2 regions of the Hydrogenophaga sp. ANAO-22 genome follow, and region 2 is predicted to be linked to the other one. Evidence: riboswitches for the same ligand, from Rfam matches in the RefSeq annotation. Region 2 holds a riboswitch; the other holds the start of a gene.
What was found. A riboswitch is a leader RNA that binds a small molecule or an ion and turns the genes downstream of it on or off. The one in region 2 is predicted to bind S-adenosylhomocysteine.
Positions count from the first base shown of each region.

Region 1: linked by a shared signal. The riboswitch ahead of metH (methionine synthase) and the one ahead of ahcY (adenosylhomocysteinase) in region 2 are both predicted to bind S-adenosylhomocysteine.

Region 1 covers NZ_CP159956.1:2,764,144-2,771,394, forward strand. Annotated here, with positions in the region: gene ABSY19_RS13300 (hypothetical protein) at 1-37, opposite strand, end outside; gene metH (methionine synthase) at 50-2,746, opposite strand; S-adenosyl-L-homocysteine riboswitch at 2,828-2,924, opposite strand; gene ABSY19_RS13310 (sigma-54 interaction domain-containing protein) at 2,992-4,614, shown strand; gene ABSY19_RS13315 (sulfurtransferase) at 4,856-5,746, shown strand; gene ABSY19_RS13320 (OsmC family protein) at 5,784-6,356, shown strand; gene ABSY19_RS13325 (acyl-CoA dehydrogenase family protein) at 6,402-7,251, shown strand, end outside.
Region 2 covers NZ_CP159956.1:2,239,532-2,246,782, forward strand. Annotated here, with positions in the region: gene metF (methylenetetrahydrofolate reductase [NAD(P)H]) at 1-210, opposite strand, end outside; gene ABSY19_RS10710 (TlyA family RNA methyltransferase) at 226-978, opposite strand; gene ahcY (adenosylhomocysteinase) at 987-2,417, opposite strand; S-adenosyl-L-homocysteine riboswitch at 2,485-2,573, opposite strand; gene ABSY19_RS10720 (HAD-IIB family hydrolase) at 2,676-3,476, shown strand; gene ABSY19_RS10725 (MFS transporter) at 3,473-4,726, shown strand; gene ABSY19_RS10730 (hypothetical protein) at 4,762-5,142, shown strand; gene ABSY19_RS10735 (hypothetical protein) at 5,147-5,473, opposite strand; gene uvrA (excinuclease ABC subunit UvrA) at 5,473-7,251, opposite strand, start outside.

The DNA.
Region 1 (7,251 bases), 520 kb from region 2:
GCAGATCGTCGTTGGGCCGTGGGTTCTTCGACGTCATCGTTCTCCGTCCTCACAGGTTCGGCGCGAGCCAGCGCTGCAGCTCGTTGCGCGCCACCGCGCTGCGCTCGGCCAGGTCGTCCACCTGGTCGTCGCCGATCTTGCCGACGTTGAAGTAGGTGCTCTGCGGGTGGGCGAGGTAGAAGCCGCTCACGCTGGCCGCCGGGGTCATGGCCAGGCTTTCGGTCAGGCCCATGCCGATGTCCTCGCACTGCAGCACCTCGAACATCGCGCGCTTGACGGAGTGGTCCGGGCAGGCCGGATACCCCGGCGCCGGCCGGATGCCCTGGTACTTTTCCTTGATCAGCTCTTCGTTGCTCAGCGCCTCGTCGGCCGCGTAGCCCCAGAGGTCGGTTCGCACGCGGTGGTGCATGCACTCGGCCAGCGCCTCGGCCATGCGGTCGGCCAGGGCCTTGAGCATGATGGCGGAGTAGTCGTCGAGGTCGTCGAGGAACTGCTTTTCCTTCTTCTCCACCCCCAGGCCGGCGGTCACGGCGAACATGCCCACGTAGTCGTTGGCCTCGCCCTGGGGCGCGACGAAATCGGCCAGGCAGCGGCTGGGGCGCATCACGCCGTCGATCTCGTGCTTCTCGGCCTGTTGGCGCAGGCCGTGCCAGGTCAACGCGACTTCGCGGCGGCTCTCGTCGGTGTAGAGCTGAATGTCGTCGTCGTGCACGCTGTTGGCCGGATACAGGCCCACCACCGCGCTGGCGCTGAGCCAGCGGCCTTCAATGAGGCGCTGCAGCATGCGCTTGCCGTCGCTGAACACGCGCCGCGCTTCTTCGCCCACCACCTCGTCCTTCAGGATCTCGGGGAAGGGGCCGGCGAGGTCCCAGGTCTGGAAGAACGGGGCCCAGTCGATGTACTTGGCGATCTCGTGCAGGTCGAAGTTCTTGAACACGCGCTTGCCGATGAACTTGGGCTTCTGCGGCGTGTAGGCCTTCCAGTCGATCGGCGTCTTGTTCAGGCGCGCGCGCTCCAGCGGCCACAGCGGCACCTGTTTCTTGTTGGCATGCTGGGTGCGCACGCGCTCGTAGTCGGCATTGACCTCGGCGATGTAGGCCGCGGCCTGGTCGGACAGCAGGCCCTGCGCCACGCTCACGCTGCGCGAGGCGTCGGGCACGTAGACCACCGGCCCGTCGTAGTGCGGCGCGATCTTCACCGCGGTGTGCACGCGGCTGGTGGTGGCGCCACCGATCAGCAGCGGGATGCCCCGGCCGCGGAAGTGTTCGTCCTTCTGCATCTCGCCGGCCACGTACTGCATCTCTTCCAGGCTGGGCGTGATCAGGCCCGAGAGGCCCACGATGTCGGCGCCCTCGGCCTTGGCCATGGCCAGGATCTCGTGGCAGGGCACCATCACGCCCATGTTCACGACCTCGTAGTTGTTGCACTGGAGCACGACGGTGACGATGTTCTTGCCGATGTCGTGCACGTCGCCCTTGACGGTGGCGATCACGATCTTGCCCTTGGGCTTCACGTCGCCGCCGGCGGCCTGCAGCGCCAGCTTCTCGGCCTCGATGTAAGGCAGCAGGTGCGCCACGGCCTGTTTCATCACGCGCGCGCTCTTGACCACCTGCGGCAGGAACATCTTGCCCTGGCCGAACAGGTCGCCGACCACGTTCATGCCGTCCATCAGCGGGCCTTCGATCACGTTGAGCGGGCGGCCACCGCCGGCCTCGATCTCGCGCCACATCTCTTCGGTGTCTTCGGTGATGAAGTCGTTGATGCCGCGCACCAGCGCGTGGCTCAGCCGCTCGCGGATCGGCAGGGCGCGCCATTCGTTCTTCTTGCTGTCGTCCTTGGCCGAGCCCTTGGCGCTCTCGGCCACTTCCACCAGGCGTTCGCCCGCATCGGGCCGGCGGTTGAGCACCACGTCTTCCACGCGCTCGCGCAGATCGGGCTCGAGCTCGTCGTACACGCCCACCATGCCGGCGTTGACGATGCCCATGTCCATGCCGGCCTGGATCGCGTGGTACAGGAACACGGTGTGGATGGCCTCGCGCACCGGGTCGTTGCCGCGGAAGCTGAACGACACGTTGGACACGCCGCCGCTGACCTTGGCGCCCGGCAGGTGCTGCTTGATCCAGCGCGTGGCGTTGATGAAGTCCACCGCGTAGTTGTTGTGTTCCTCGATGCCGGTGGCGATGGCGAAGATGTTGGGGTCGAAGATGATGTCTTCGGGCGGGAAGCCCACCTCATCGACCAGCACGCGGTAGGCGCGTTCGCAGATCTCGACCTTGCGTTCGTAGGTGTCGGCCTGGCCCTTTTCGTCGAAGGCCATGACCACGGCGGCCGCGCCGTAGCGCTTGACCAGGCGCGCCTGGCGCTTGAACTCGTCCAGGCCTTCCTTCATGGAGATGGAGTTGACGACGCCCTTGCCCTGCACGCAGCGCAGGCCAGCCTCGATCACCTCCCACTTGGAGGAGTCCACCATCACCGGCACGCGCGCGATGTCGGGCTCGCCGGCAATGAGGTTCAGGAAACGCACCATCGCGGCCTTGCTGTCGAGCATGGCCTCGTCCATGTTGACGTCGATGATCTGGGCGCCGTTCTCCACCTGCTGGCGCGCCACGGCCAGCGCGTCTTCGAAGCGGCCTTCGAGGATCATGCGGGCGAAGGCCTTGGAGCCGGTGACGTTGGTGCGCTCGCCCACGTTGACGAACAGGCTGCCCGGCTCGATGCGCAGCGGCTCCAGGCCGGAGAGCAGCATGGGCGGCACGGGGGTGGACGACGACGACGGGGAAGCGGATTCGGAGGACATGAGGCTCACCAAGGCAGTTTGCGAAAAACAGACCGGTGAGCGCCGTTTGGGCCTGTTCGCGCCCACTCAAGCCTGACGCACGGTGGGGGCTGAAAAGCCCGCCGGCGCTGCAACGCTCCTTGAGAAGCGGCGATTTTAGCTCGCCAGGGAGGGCCTCGCCCGCCATTGGTGCGATGTTTGCTTGCCCCGCGCCCATGCCTTCCAGCCCCAGCGACCCCGACAGCCCCCTCACCGACTGGCACGCCCAGGAGCTGCTGCTCATGCGCGAGGTGATGAAGCTGGTGGGCCGCAGCCTGGCGCCGGCCTTCGTGCTGCGCGAGATGCTGCACCTGATGAGCGAACTGCTGGGCCTGAACCGGGGCCGCATGGTGCTGGCCGGCGAGCCCGCGCCGGGCGAAGAGCGCACGGCCTCGGTGCGCCACGCCTACGGCCTCACGGCCGAGGAGGTGCAGCGCGGCGTGTTCCGCTGGGGCGAGGGCATCACCGGGCGCGTGCTGGCCACCGGCCTGCCCGCGATCGTGCAGGACGTGGACGCCGAACCGCTGTTCCTGTTCCGCACGGTGCCGCGCGAGCGCCTGCCGCCGCAGACCGTGGCCTTCATCGCGTTGCCGATCGAGGTCAACGGCGCCACCATCGGCGTGCTGGCCTGCCACCGCATCCGCAGCCGCCAGCGCCACCTGAACGACGACCTGGCCGTGTTGCGCATCCTGGCCACGCTGGCCGGGCAGCTGCTGCGGCTGGAACAGCTGGTGGCCGAGCAGACGCGCCAGCTGCTGGCGCGCAACGCGGCCCTGGCCCGCGCGCTGGACAGCGCCAGCGCCCGCTACGGCCTGATCGGCCGCTCGCCCGCGCTGCTGCAGGCGCTGGGCGAGCTCGAGCGCGTGTCGCAGTCGCAGGCCACGGTGCTGCTGCTGGGCGAGTCGGGCACCGGCAAGGAGCTGTTCGCGCGCGCGGTGCACCTGGCCAGCGGCCGGCACGACCAGCCCTTCATCAAGGTCAACTGCTCGGCGATTCCCGAAACGCTGTTCGAGTCCGAGCTGTTCGGTTACGAGCGCGGCGCCTTCACCGGCGCGAACACCGCGCGCGCGGGCTGGTTCGAGCAGGCCCACGGCGGCACCATCTTCCTGGACGAGATCGGCGAGCTGCCGCTGGCCATGCAGTCCAAGCTGCTGCGCACGCTGCAGGAAGGCACGCTGGTGCGCCTGGGCGGCACGCGCGAACTCAAGGTGAACGTGCGCCTGGTGGCGGCCACCAACCGCGAACTCGCGCGCGAGGTGCAGGCCGGGCGCTTCCGGCAGGACCTGTATTACCGGCTCAACGTGATCCCGATCCGCCTGCCCAGCCTGCGGGAGCGTGGCGAGGACGTGCGCGCGCTGGCCCTGCACTTCGTGAACCGCGCCAACCAGGCGCACCAGCGCAACGTGAACCTCGCGCCCGACGCGCTGGCGCGGCTGGAGGCGCACGACTGGCCGGGCAACATCCGCGAGCTGGGCAACCTGATCGAGCGCCTGGTGCTGCTGGCCGACCACACCCTGGTGACGGCCGCCACGCTGGAGCGCTTCATGCCCCAGGCCCAGGCCCAGGCCCAGAACGCGGCGGCCCCCACCGGGGAGACCGAACCGCTGGTGCGCGACTACCAGAGCGCGCAGTCGCACAGCGCCCAGGCCCTGCGCGAGGCGCTGGCCCGGCACCAGGGCAACCAATCGCGCGCGGCGCAAAGCCTGGGCCTCACCCTGCGCCAGTTCGCCTACAGGATGAAGAAGCTCCCTCCTGCGTCGCCTTCGGCGCCTTCCCCCCGAAGGGGGGACGACACCTGAGACCCGGCGAAGCCGGCTCCCCGGTGTCTCTGGTTTGCACCTCCCAATGCGTCGACATTGTGTCGACACATTGAAGCGACAAGGATCTGGTCACGGATGGCATCGCTCTATTTTCAAGAGCATCAAACTCAATGAAAACAATGACTTGAAAGCCATTCCAGGCAACTTCACGAGGCTGGCACGCGGGTTGCGAAAAGGCACCGCAGGCAATCCCGCCGGCCGCTTTTTTCGTGAGGTTTCCATGAGCATCGACGCCATCCTGATCGCCCCCGCCCAGTTGCAGGCCCTGCAGTCGTCCGAACCCGTGGTGGTCATCGACACCCGCGACGCCGAGACCTACGCCGCCGGCCACATCCCCGGTGCGGTGAACCTGCGCGAGGTCTTCACTTACCTCGCCACCTCCACGCCCGAAGGCCTCCAAGCCCTCAAGGCCACGTTTGCTGCCGCACTGGGCGGCGCCGGCCTCTCGGGCGAAGAGACCGCCGTGTTCTACGAGGACGCGATGAACAGCGGCTACGGCCAGTCCTGCCGGGGCTACTACCTGCTGACCTGGCTGGGCTACCCGAAGATCAAGGTGCTCAACGGCGGCTTCAGCGCCTGGAAGGCCGCCGGCCTGCCCGTCTCCACCGAGGCAGCCGCTCCCACGCCCGCCACCTTCCCCGAACTCGCCGGCAGCGATGTGATGCTGACCCAGGCCGACGTGCAGGCCGCGCTGGGCACCGACACCGTGCTGCTCGACGTGCGCGACGTGGACGAGTGGATCGGCGACAGCTCCTCGCCCTACGGCAAGGACTTCGCGCCGCGCAAGGGCCGCCTGCCCGGCGCCAAGTGGGTCGAGTGGTACCGCTTCATGAAACCGTCCGCCCAGGGCCCGGTGTTCAAGACGCCCGACGAGGTGAAGGCCGAGTGCGCCACCGCCGGCATCGCGCCCGACGACACCGTCTACCTCTACTGCTTCAAGGGCGCGCGCGCGTCCAACACCTTCCTCGCCCTCAAACAGGCCGGCTTCAGCGACGTGCGCATGTACTTCGGCTCGTGGAACGAGTGGTCGCGCGACGAGAGCCTGCCGATCGAGACCGGCCTGCCGTTGGCGAAGTCGAGCAAGAAGCCCAGCCTGGCGCTCGCCGCCTGATCTCAACCCTTCCCGTTTTTTCAACCCTGGAGACCCCATGTCCGCCACCGACACCCTTGAACCCACCGCCCCCGCCAGCACCACCGTGAAGGCGTGGCTGCGCCCGATCGACGGCGCCGGCCTCGCCGCCTTCGCCGCCAAGGGCAAGGCCAACCCGGCCAGCCGCGGCACCAACAAGGTCCACACCGTGATGGAGGGCCAGTACCGCTCGCTCTCCACCGTGGGCCAGCACGCGCCGGTGGTGGTGGACGAGCCGCTGCACCTGTTCGGTCAGGACACCGCCCCCGCCCCGGGCGAGATCGTGCTCTCGGGCCTGGGCGGCTGCCTGGCCGTGGGCATCACGGCGGTGGCGACCTGGAAGGGCGTGAAGCTCAGCAAGCTCGAGGTCTTCCTCGAGGGCGACATCGGCAACCCCGCCGCCTGGGGCGCCGGTGGCGCGCTGGAGAAAACGCCGCCCGAGATGGGCTTCCAGGCGATCCGCGTGAAGGTGCTGGTGGAGGGCGACGCCCCGCGCGAGGTGCTCGACGAGATCGTGCGGCACGCCAACTTCTACTCGCCCGTGGCCAACACCCTGCGCAACCCGGTCCCGATGACGGTCGACCTGGCCTGAGCGCCGCCGCCTGCCTGCCTGCCCCTTCAACCTCCTGGACCGCGCATGAACCCGAACGACCTGCCCCGCGAACTGACCCACGAAACAACGGCCGACGCGCTGCTGGCCGCGGTGCGCACCGTGGCGCAAGGCCCGCTGGCCGCGGTGGTGGAAGCCATCGACCGCGAAGGCCACTACCCGCGCGAGGTGCTGCAGCAGCTGGGCGCGCTCGGCGCGCTGGGGGCCCACCTGGACGCACCGGCCGGGCGCGCCGACTACGGCCTGGCGATCCGCGCCATGGCCGAGGTCTCGCGCGTCTGCGGTGCCACCGGCTTCATGGTGTGGTGCCAGCTGGTCTGCGGCCTGTACATGCAGGCCAGCGGCAACCCGGCGCTGGGCGGCGCGGCGCTGCGGGCGCTGGCCAGCGGCGAGGCCCTGGGCGGCACCGCCATGTCCAATCCCATGAAAAGTTACGCGCAGATCGAGAGCCTGCTGCTCAAGGCCACGCCGGTCGAGGGGGGCCACCTGGTCAGCGGCACCCTGCCCTGGGTCAGCAACCTCGGCCCGGGCCACGCCTGCGGCGCCCTCGCGGCGGTGGTGGACGCGCAGGGCGAGCCACTGGGCCGCGAGCTGATGTTCCTGCTGCGCTGCGACGCGCCCGGCGTGGAGCTGCGCGAATGCCCGAGCTTCTCGGCCATGGAAGGCACCGGCACCTACGCGCTGCGCCTGAAGGACGTGTTCATCGGCGCGAACGAGCGCATGGCCGAACCGGCCAAACCCTTCATCGCGCGCATCCGCGCGGCCTTCGTGCTGCTCCAGTGCGGCATGGCGGTGGGCGTGGCGCAGGGCGCGATCGACAGCATGTGGGCGGTGGAGGCGCAGCTGGGCCACGTGAACCAGTTTCTCGAAGACCGGC
Region 2 (7,251 bases):
GCAGCTCAGGTGCGGCGCGGCGGGGCAGCCCTCGCCCATGATCTCGGTCACGGCCTGCAGCGTGCCGTCCTGCGTGGAGCCGCCGGCGCCAAAGGTCACCGAGCAGAACTCGGGCTTGAGCGCGTAGAGCTGCTGGCGCACCGCGCGCAGCTTGACCGCGCCTTCGGGCGTCTTGGTCGGGAAAAATTCCAGGCTGATGGGAAGACTCACGGTCCCCTCCTTGCATCACTTGCTCGCATACACAAAAAACTCGCGGTTGCCGTCACCCCCGGTGATCGCGCTCTCGACGTAGTCGCGCATCCGCAGGCCCTGCTCTTCGCAGGCCTGCGCGATGCGATCGCGCACGATGGCGTAACTCGCCGCGTCCTTCACCAGACCACCCTTGCCGATGTGCCCGGGCTGCAGCTCGAACTGCGGCTTGACCAGCATCAGCATCTGCCCGCCCGGTGCCAGCAGCGGCACCAGGGCCGGCCACACCAGGGTCTGCGAGATGAACGACAGGTCGCCCACGATCAGATCGAACGGCGGCGCGCCACCCGCGTCCTGCAGCGCCTGGGCCGAGAGATCGCGCGCGTTGCATTTTTCAATGCAGATCACGCGCGGATCGCCCTTGAGCTGCGGGTGCAGCTGGCCCTGGCCCACGTCCACCCCCACGACCTGCGCCGCGCCTCGCTGCAACAGGCAGTCGGTAAAACCGCCGCTGCTCTGCCCCACATCGAGGCAGCGCAGGCCGCTCACGTCCAGGCCGGTGTGGCGCAGCGCGCCTTCCAGCTTGAGGCCGCCGCGCGACACATAGCGCGTCTCCGCCGTGTCCAGCAGGCGCAGCTCGGCCGCGTCACGCAGCTCCTCGCCGTTCTTGGTGACCGCTGTCCAGTCGCCCCCCGGCGCACGCCATTGCACGCCCGCGGCGATGAGCCGCTGGGCCTGCGAACGGGTGGCGGCCAGGCCGCGCTCGACGAGCAGCTGGTCGGCCCGCATGGGCGCGATCAATACCGGTAGGTGTCCGGCTTGTACGGGCCGGCCTTGCTCACGCCGATGTAGGCGGCCTGCTCGTCGGTCAGCTCGGTCAGCATGGCGCCGACCTTCTTCAGGTGCAGGCGCGCGACCTTCTCGTCCAGGTGCTTGGGCAGCACGTAGACCTGGCCCACTTCGTACTTCTTCGGCTGCGTGAACAGCTCGATCTGGGCAATGGTCTGGTTCGCGAACGAGCTCGACATCACGAAGCTGGGGTGGCCGGTGCCGCAGCCCAGGTTCACCAGGCGGCCCTTGGCCAGCATGATGATCTTCTTGCCGTCGGGGAACTTGACGTGGTCGACCTGCGGCTTGATCTCTTCCCATTCGTACTTCTCGATCGAGGCGATGTCGATCTCGTTGTCGAAGTGGCCGATGTTGCAGACGATGGCCTGGTCCTTCATCGCGGCCATGTGGTCGTGCGTGATGATGGATTTGTTGCCGGTGGTGGTCACGAAGATGTCGGCCTTGTCGGCGGCGTACTCCATGGTCACGACCTTGTAGCCTTCCATCGCGGCCTGCAGGGCGTTGATGGGGTCGATCTCGGTCACCCACACCTGGGCCGACAGCGCGCGCAGCGCCTGGGCCGAACCCTTGCCCACGTCACCGTAGCCGGCGACCACGGCGACCTTGCCGGCGATCATCACGTCGGTGGCGCGCTTGATGCCGTCGACCAGCGATTCGCGGCAGCCGTACAGGTTGTCGAACTTGCTCTTGGTCACCGAGTCGTTCACGTTGATGGCGCGGAACGGCAGCGTGCCCCGGGCAGCCATTTCCTTCAGGCGGTGCACGCCGGTGGTGGTCTCTTCGGTCACGCCAATGATCTGGCTGGCCTTGCGGGTGTACCAGGTCGGGTCCTGCGCGAGCTTGGCCTTGATGGCGGCGAACAGGCAGGTTTCTTCTTCGCTGGTCGGCTTGCTGATGACCGAGAGGTCCTTCTCGGCCTTCTGGCCCAGGATCATCAGCAACGTGGCGTCGCCGCCGTCGTCCAGGATCATGTTGGGGCCTTCGCCTTCGGTGCCGGCGGCGCCGAACTCAAAGATGCGGTGGGTGAAGTCCCAGTACTCGGCCAGGGTCTCGCCCTTGTGCGCGAACACCGGCGTGCCCTGCGCGACCAGCGCGGCGGCGGCGTGGTCTTGCGTGGAGAAGATGTTGCACGAAGCCCAGCGCACGCTCGCGCCCAGGGCCTGCAGGGTTTCGACCAGCACCGCGGTCTGGATCGTCATGTGGATGCTGCCGGTGATGCGCGCGCCCTTGAGCGGCTTGGCGGCGGCGAATTCCTCGCGGATGGCCATCAGGCCGGGCATTTCGGTTTCCGCAATGCGGATTTCCTTGCGGCCCCACTCGGCCAGGGAAAGGTCGGCGATCGCGCTGTCGGCGGTCGGGTTGTTCAGACGTGCATTCATGGTTCGCTCCGGAAAGGATGGACAAACCACATCTGGCATTGAGTCAAAAAGAACTCATCGCACGGGATGTGGATGAGCGTCGTTGCATGGATGGTCCGAGCCTCACGCCCCGCTGCTGAAGTGTTCAGTGGGGGCGCTGCAACGCTCCTCGGATCGCGCGATTCTACCGCAGCGGCCTCGATCTGCCCCCTGCCGCGCGTCGCCGGTGGCACCTGCGGCGCCCGGGGCCCTGTGCGACACTGCCCGCCTTCCATGCGCATGAATCCCCTCACCCTCTGGCCCGCCACGGAGCGCGCCCGCATCCACGGCGTGCTGACCGACATCGACGACACCCTCACGACCGAGGGCGCGATCACCCCCGATGCCCTGGACGCCTTGCACCGCCTGCGCACCGCCGGCCTGCCGGTGTTCGCCATCACGGGCCGGCCCGCCGGCTGGAGCGAGGCCTTCGCGCTGGCCTGGCCGGTGGACGCCATCGTGGCCGAGAACGGCGCCGTGGCGCTGTGGCGCGGCGACTCGGGCGAACTCCAGCGCGACTACCTGCAGGACGCGGCCACGCGCGCCGCCCATTTCGCGAAACTGCAGGCCACCGCGCAACGCGTGCTGGCCGAGCTGCCGCAGGCCCGACTGGCCACCGACAGCCCCGGGCGCGAGACCGACATCGCGATCGACCACAGCGAGTTCGCGCACCTGAGCGAGGCCGACATCGCCACCGTGGTGCAGCTGATGAAAAGCGAAGGCCTCAACGCCACCGTGAGCTCCATCCACATCAACGGCTGGATCGGCGAGCACGACAAGCTGGCCGGCGCGCGCTGGATCGTGCGATCGCGCCTGGGCCGCTCGCTCGACGACGAACTCGACCGCTGGGTCTACGTCGGCGACTCGACCAACGACGCGCGCATGTTCGGCCATTTCCCGCACAGCGTGGGCGTGGCCAACGTCGCGCGCTTCTGGGGCGCGCTCACGCAACACCCGCGCTACGTGGCGGCAGGCGAGCGCGGCGCGGGTTTCACCGAGGTGGCCGACGCGGTGCTGGGCGCGCGGGCCGCGGGCGCATGAGCGAACACCCGCTGCCGCCCACCGGCACCCTGCCCGACCACCCGCCCGCCGAGGCGCGGCTCGGCCTGGTCGCGATCTTCGGCTCCACCTTCTTCGAGCTGGTGGGCTACTTCATGCTCACGCCGCTGCTGCTGTTGCGCCTCAAGGGCGGCGGCGAATCGACCGCGCTGGCCGGTGTGTTCGCCGCCAGCGGCTGGCTCGGCGTGTTCTTCATGACGCCGTTCGCCTCGGCCATCACGCAGCGCCTGGGCCGGCGGCCCACGCTGTGGCTGGCCGCGCTGATCCCGGTGATCGCCACCGCCGGCTTCGCCTTCACGCCGCTGCTCTGGCTCTGGTTCGTGTTCAAGATCGCCGCCGGCATGGCCTCGGGCCTGCGCTGGGTGCTGGCCGAGGCCGTGGTGGCCGAGTTCTCGCCGCCCGGGCAGCGCGGGCGCTACGTGGGCATCTTCGAGACCATGGTGGGCATCACCTTCGTGGTCGGCCCGCTCATGCTGGCCTGGGTCGGAGCCGACAGCGACGCGGCGCTGTGGATCGCGCTGGGCTTCATGGCCATCGGCCTGGTCTGGAGCCTGCTGATCCCGCGCCTGCCCGACGCGGCCGACGCGCACAGCGCGAAGGTGGGCCTGTCGGGCGTGTGGCACGCGCTGCTGGCGCACCCGCTGATCATGACCGTGGGCTTCGTCGGTGGTTTCTTCGAAAGCGGCCTCACGTCCATCCTGCCGCTCTACGGCCTGGCGCTGGGCCTGGGCGCCACCGTGGCGGCGCTGCTGGTCTCGGCAAGCGGCCTGGGCAGCGCGCTCATGATGCTGCCCGCCGGCGTGCTGGCCGACCGCATGGCCCACCACCCGGCACAGCGCTGGGGCGACGGCCACCGCGCGCGCCTGGCGATCATGCGGGTCTGCGCCCTCATCACCCTGCTGGCCACCTTGGTCATCCCCTTCGTGGCCGGCACGCCCTGGCTGGCCGCGCCCGTGGCCTTCCTCTGGGGCGGCGCGGGCGGTTGTCTGTACACGCTGGCGATGATCGACATCGGCTCGCGCGAGGAAGGCATCACCCTGGTCAACAGCACCGCCGTGCTGGTGCTGTCCTACACCCTGGGCGGGGTGCTCGCGCCCGCGCTGGGCGCCGCCGCGCTGCAGTGGGCGCCCACGCTGGGCTTCCCGGCCCTGCTGCTGTCGGTCGCCGGCCTGGGCTGGTGGCTGTTGAGACGGACCGTTTCGGCCCCATCTGAAGGAACCCCGCGCGGCTGAGCGGCTCCCAACCTGACAAGCGAAAGGATCTCCCCATGGCCATTCCCTGGCTGGTTGCCCTGAAAGTGATCCCCTGGGGGGACGTGATCGAACACGCGCCCACGGTGCTCAACGCCGCGCGCAAGCTGCTGGACCGCTCGAAGGCGCCACCCGCCGGCACGACCGCGCCGGTGCCGCTGGACCTGGGCGATGCCCCGCCCACCCTGGGGGAACTCAAGAACCGCCTGATCGAGGCGCGGCAGCTGATCGACCAGCAGGCTGCGGTGCAGGCCCAGATGGCGCAGACCCTGACCGAACTGGCCGAACAGAACGCGCGCCTGGTGGGTGCCGTGGACCTGCTGCGCAAGCGCACGCGCCTGCTGCTGTGGGCGGTGGCCGTGCTGGCGGTGGGCGTGGTCGGGCTGTTCGCGCGCTGAGCGCTCAGCCGCCGCGCTCGGTCTGCAGCGCGGCGTCGCAGCCCACGCCGGCCGCGATCCAGCGCCGCGCCAGCCGCTGGAACACCGGCGCCGCCCAGCGCCAGCGCGGGCCCAGCACGCCCCGCGCGTCGGTGATGGCGCCACAGCGGTAGACCGACAAGGCGCCGTCCCAGCGCAGCGCGTCGCACGCGCCCACGCGCTTGCGCGAAATCACCCGCCCCAAAGGACAAGGCTCGGCCAGGCAACACACCCCGCAGCCGTTGCACGGCGCGCCCAGAGCCGGCTTGGCCGGCGCCTCGGCGTGGATGTGGATGACCTGGCCCTCCGGCATCACGTCCTGGCCAGCACCGGCCCCAGCACACGCCCGGTGTGCGTGTCCAGGCGCACCACCTCGTCGGGCGGCGCGGCGGCCACGATGCGGCCCCCGCCGTTGCCACCCTCGGGGCCCAGGTCGATGATCCAGTCGGCCTCGGCCATCACGTCCAGGTCGTGCTCGATCACCACCACGCTGTGGCCGCCATCCACCAGGCGGTGCAGCACCCGAATCAGCTTCTCCACGTCGGCCATGTGCAGGCCCACCGTGGGCTCGTCGAGCACGTAGAGCGTGTGCGGTGGCTTCTGGCCCCGGCGCGTGACGTCGTCGCGCACCTTGCTGAGTTCGGTCACCAGCTTGATGCGCTGCGCCTCCCCGCCGCTGAGCGTGGGGCTGGGCTGGCCCAGCGTGAGGTAGCCCAGGCCCACGTCCTTGAGCAGCTGCAGCGGGTGGCTGATGTTGGGCATGCTGGCGAAGAAGTCCACCGCCTCGTCCACCTCCATCTGCAGCACGTCGCCAATGCTCTTGCCCTTCCAGGTCACGGCCAGCGTCTCGGGGTTGAAGCGCGCGCCGTGGCAGACCTCGCAGGGCACCTTCACGTCGGGCAGGAAGCTCATCTCGATGGTGCGCATGCCCTGCCCTTCGCAGCCCGGGCAGCGGCCTTCGCCGGTGTTGAAGCTGAAGCGGCCGGGGCCGTAACCGCGCGCCTTGGCCTCCAGCGTGTCGGCGAACAGCTTGCGCACCGTGTCCCAGAAGCCGATGTAGGTGGCCGGGCAGCTGCGCGGCGTCTTGCCGATCGGCGTCTGGTCGACTTCGAGCACGCGGTCCACGGTCTCGAAACCACTCACGCTGGCGCAGCCGCTCCAGGCGGGGTGCTTGCCCTTGTCCATGGCGTCGCGCCCGGCCTTGGTGCTGCGCTGGCTCACGGCGGCGGCCACGTTGGTCAGCAGCACGTCGCGCGCAAGCGTGGACTTGCCCGAGCCCGACACGCCGGTGATGACCACCAGGCGCTGCAGCGGCACCGCGGCGTCGAGCTCGTTCAGGTTGTGCAGCTTCGCGCCGCGCACGCGCAGCCAGGGCGCGCTGTCGTCCAGCGCCGGCAGCACGCCACGGCGCGCCTGCAGCGGGTGCTTCATCGCGTGCAGCAGGTAGCGCCCGGTCACTGAGTCGGCGTTGGCCGAGAGGTCGTCCACCGACCCCTGGGCCACCACGCGCCCGCCGCGCTTGCCCGCGCTCGGGCCGATGTCGATGATGTGGTCGGCGCGGCGGATGGTGTCCTCGTCGTGCTCCACCACCACCAGGGTGTTGCCCTGGTCGCCGAGCTTGTGCAGCGCGTTGAGCAGGATGGCGTTGTCGCGCGCGTGCAGGCCGATGGTGGGCTCGTCGAGCACGTAGCACACGCCCTGCAGGTTGCTGCCCAGCTGCGCCGCCAGGCGGATGCGCTGCGCCTCGCCGCCGCTGAGCGTGGGCGCGCCGCGGTCCAGCGTGAGGTAGTTCAGGCCCACCTCTTCGAGGAAGGCCAGCCGGCTCTCGATCTCGGGCAGCAGGTCGCGCGCGATGTCGGCCTCGCGCGCGCTGAGCGCCAGGTCTTGCATCAACCCTTGCACCCAGGCGCGCACCTCGCGCACCGAAAGGCGGGCCACGTCGGCGATGCCCACGCCGGCGAAGCGCACCGAGCGGGCCTGCAGGTTCAGTCGCTTGCCCGAGCAGAACGGGCAGACCTCGTCCGTCACGCCGTCCACCTCGGGTTCGGCAAAACTCTGCTCGCGGCCTTTTTCCTTGTCGTCGCGCACCGA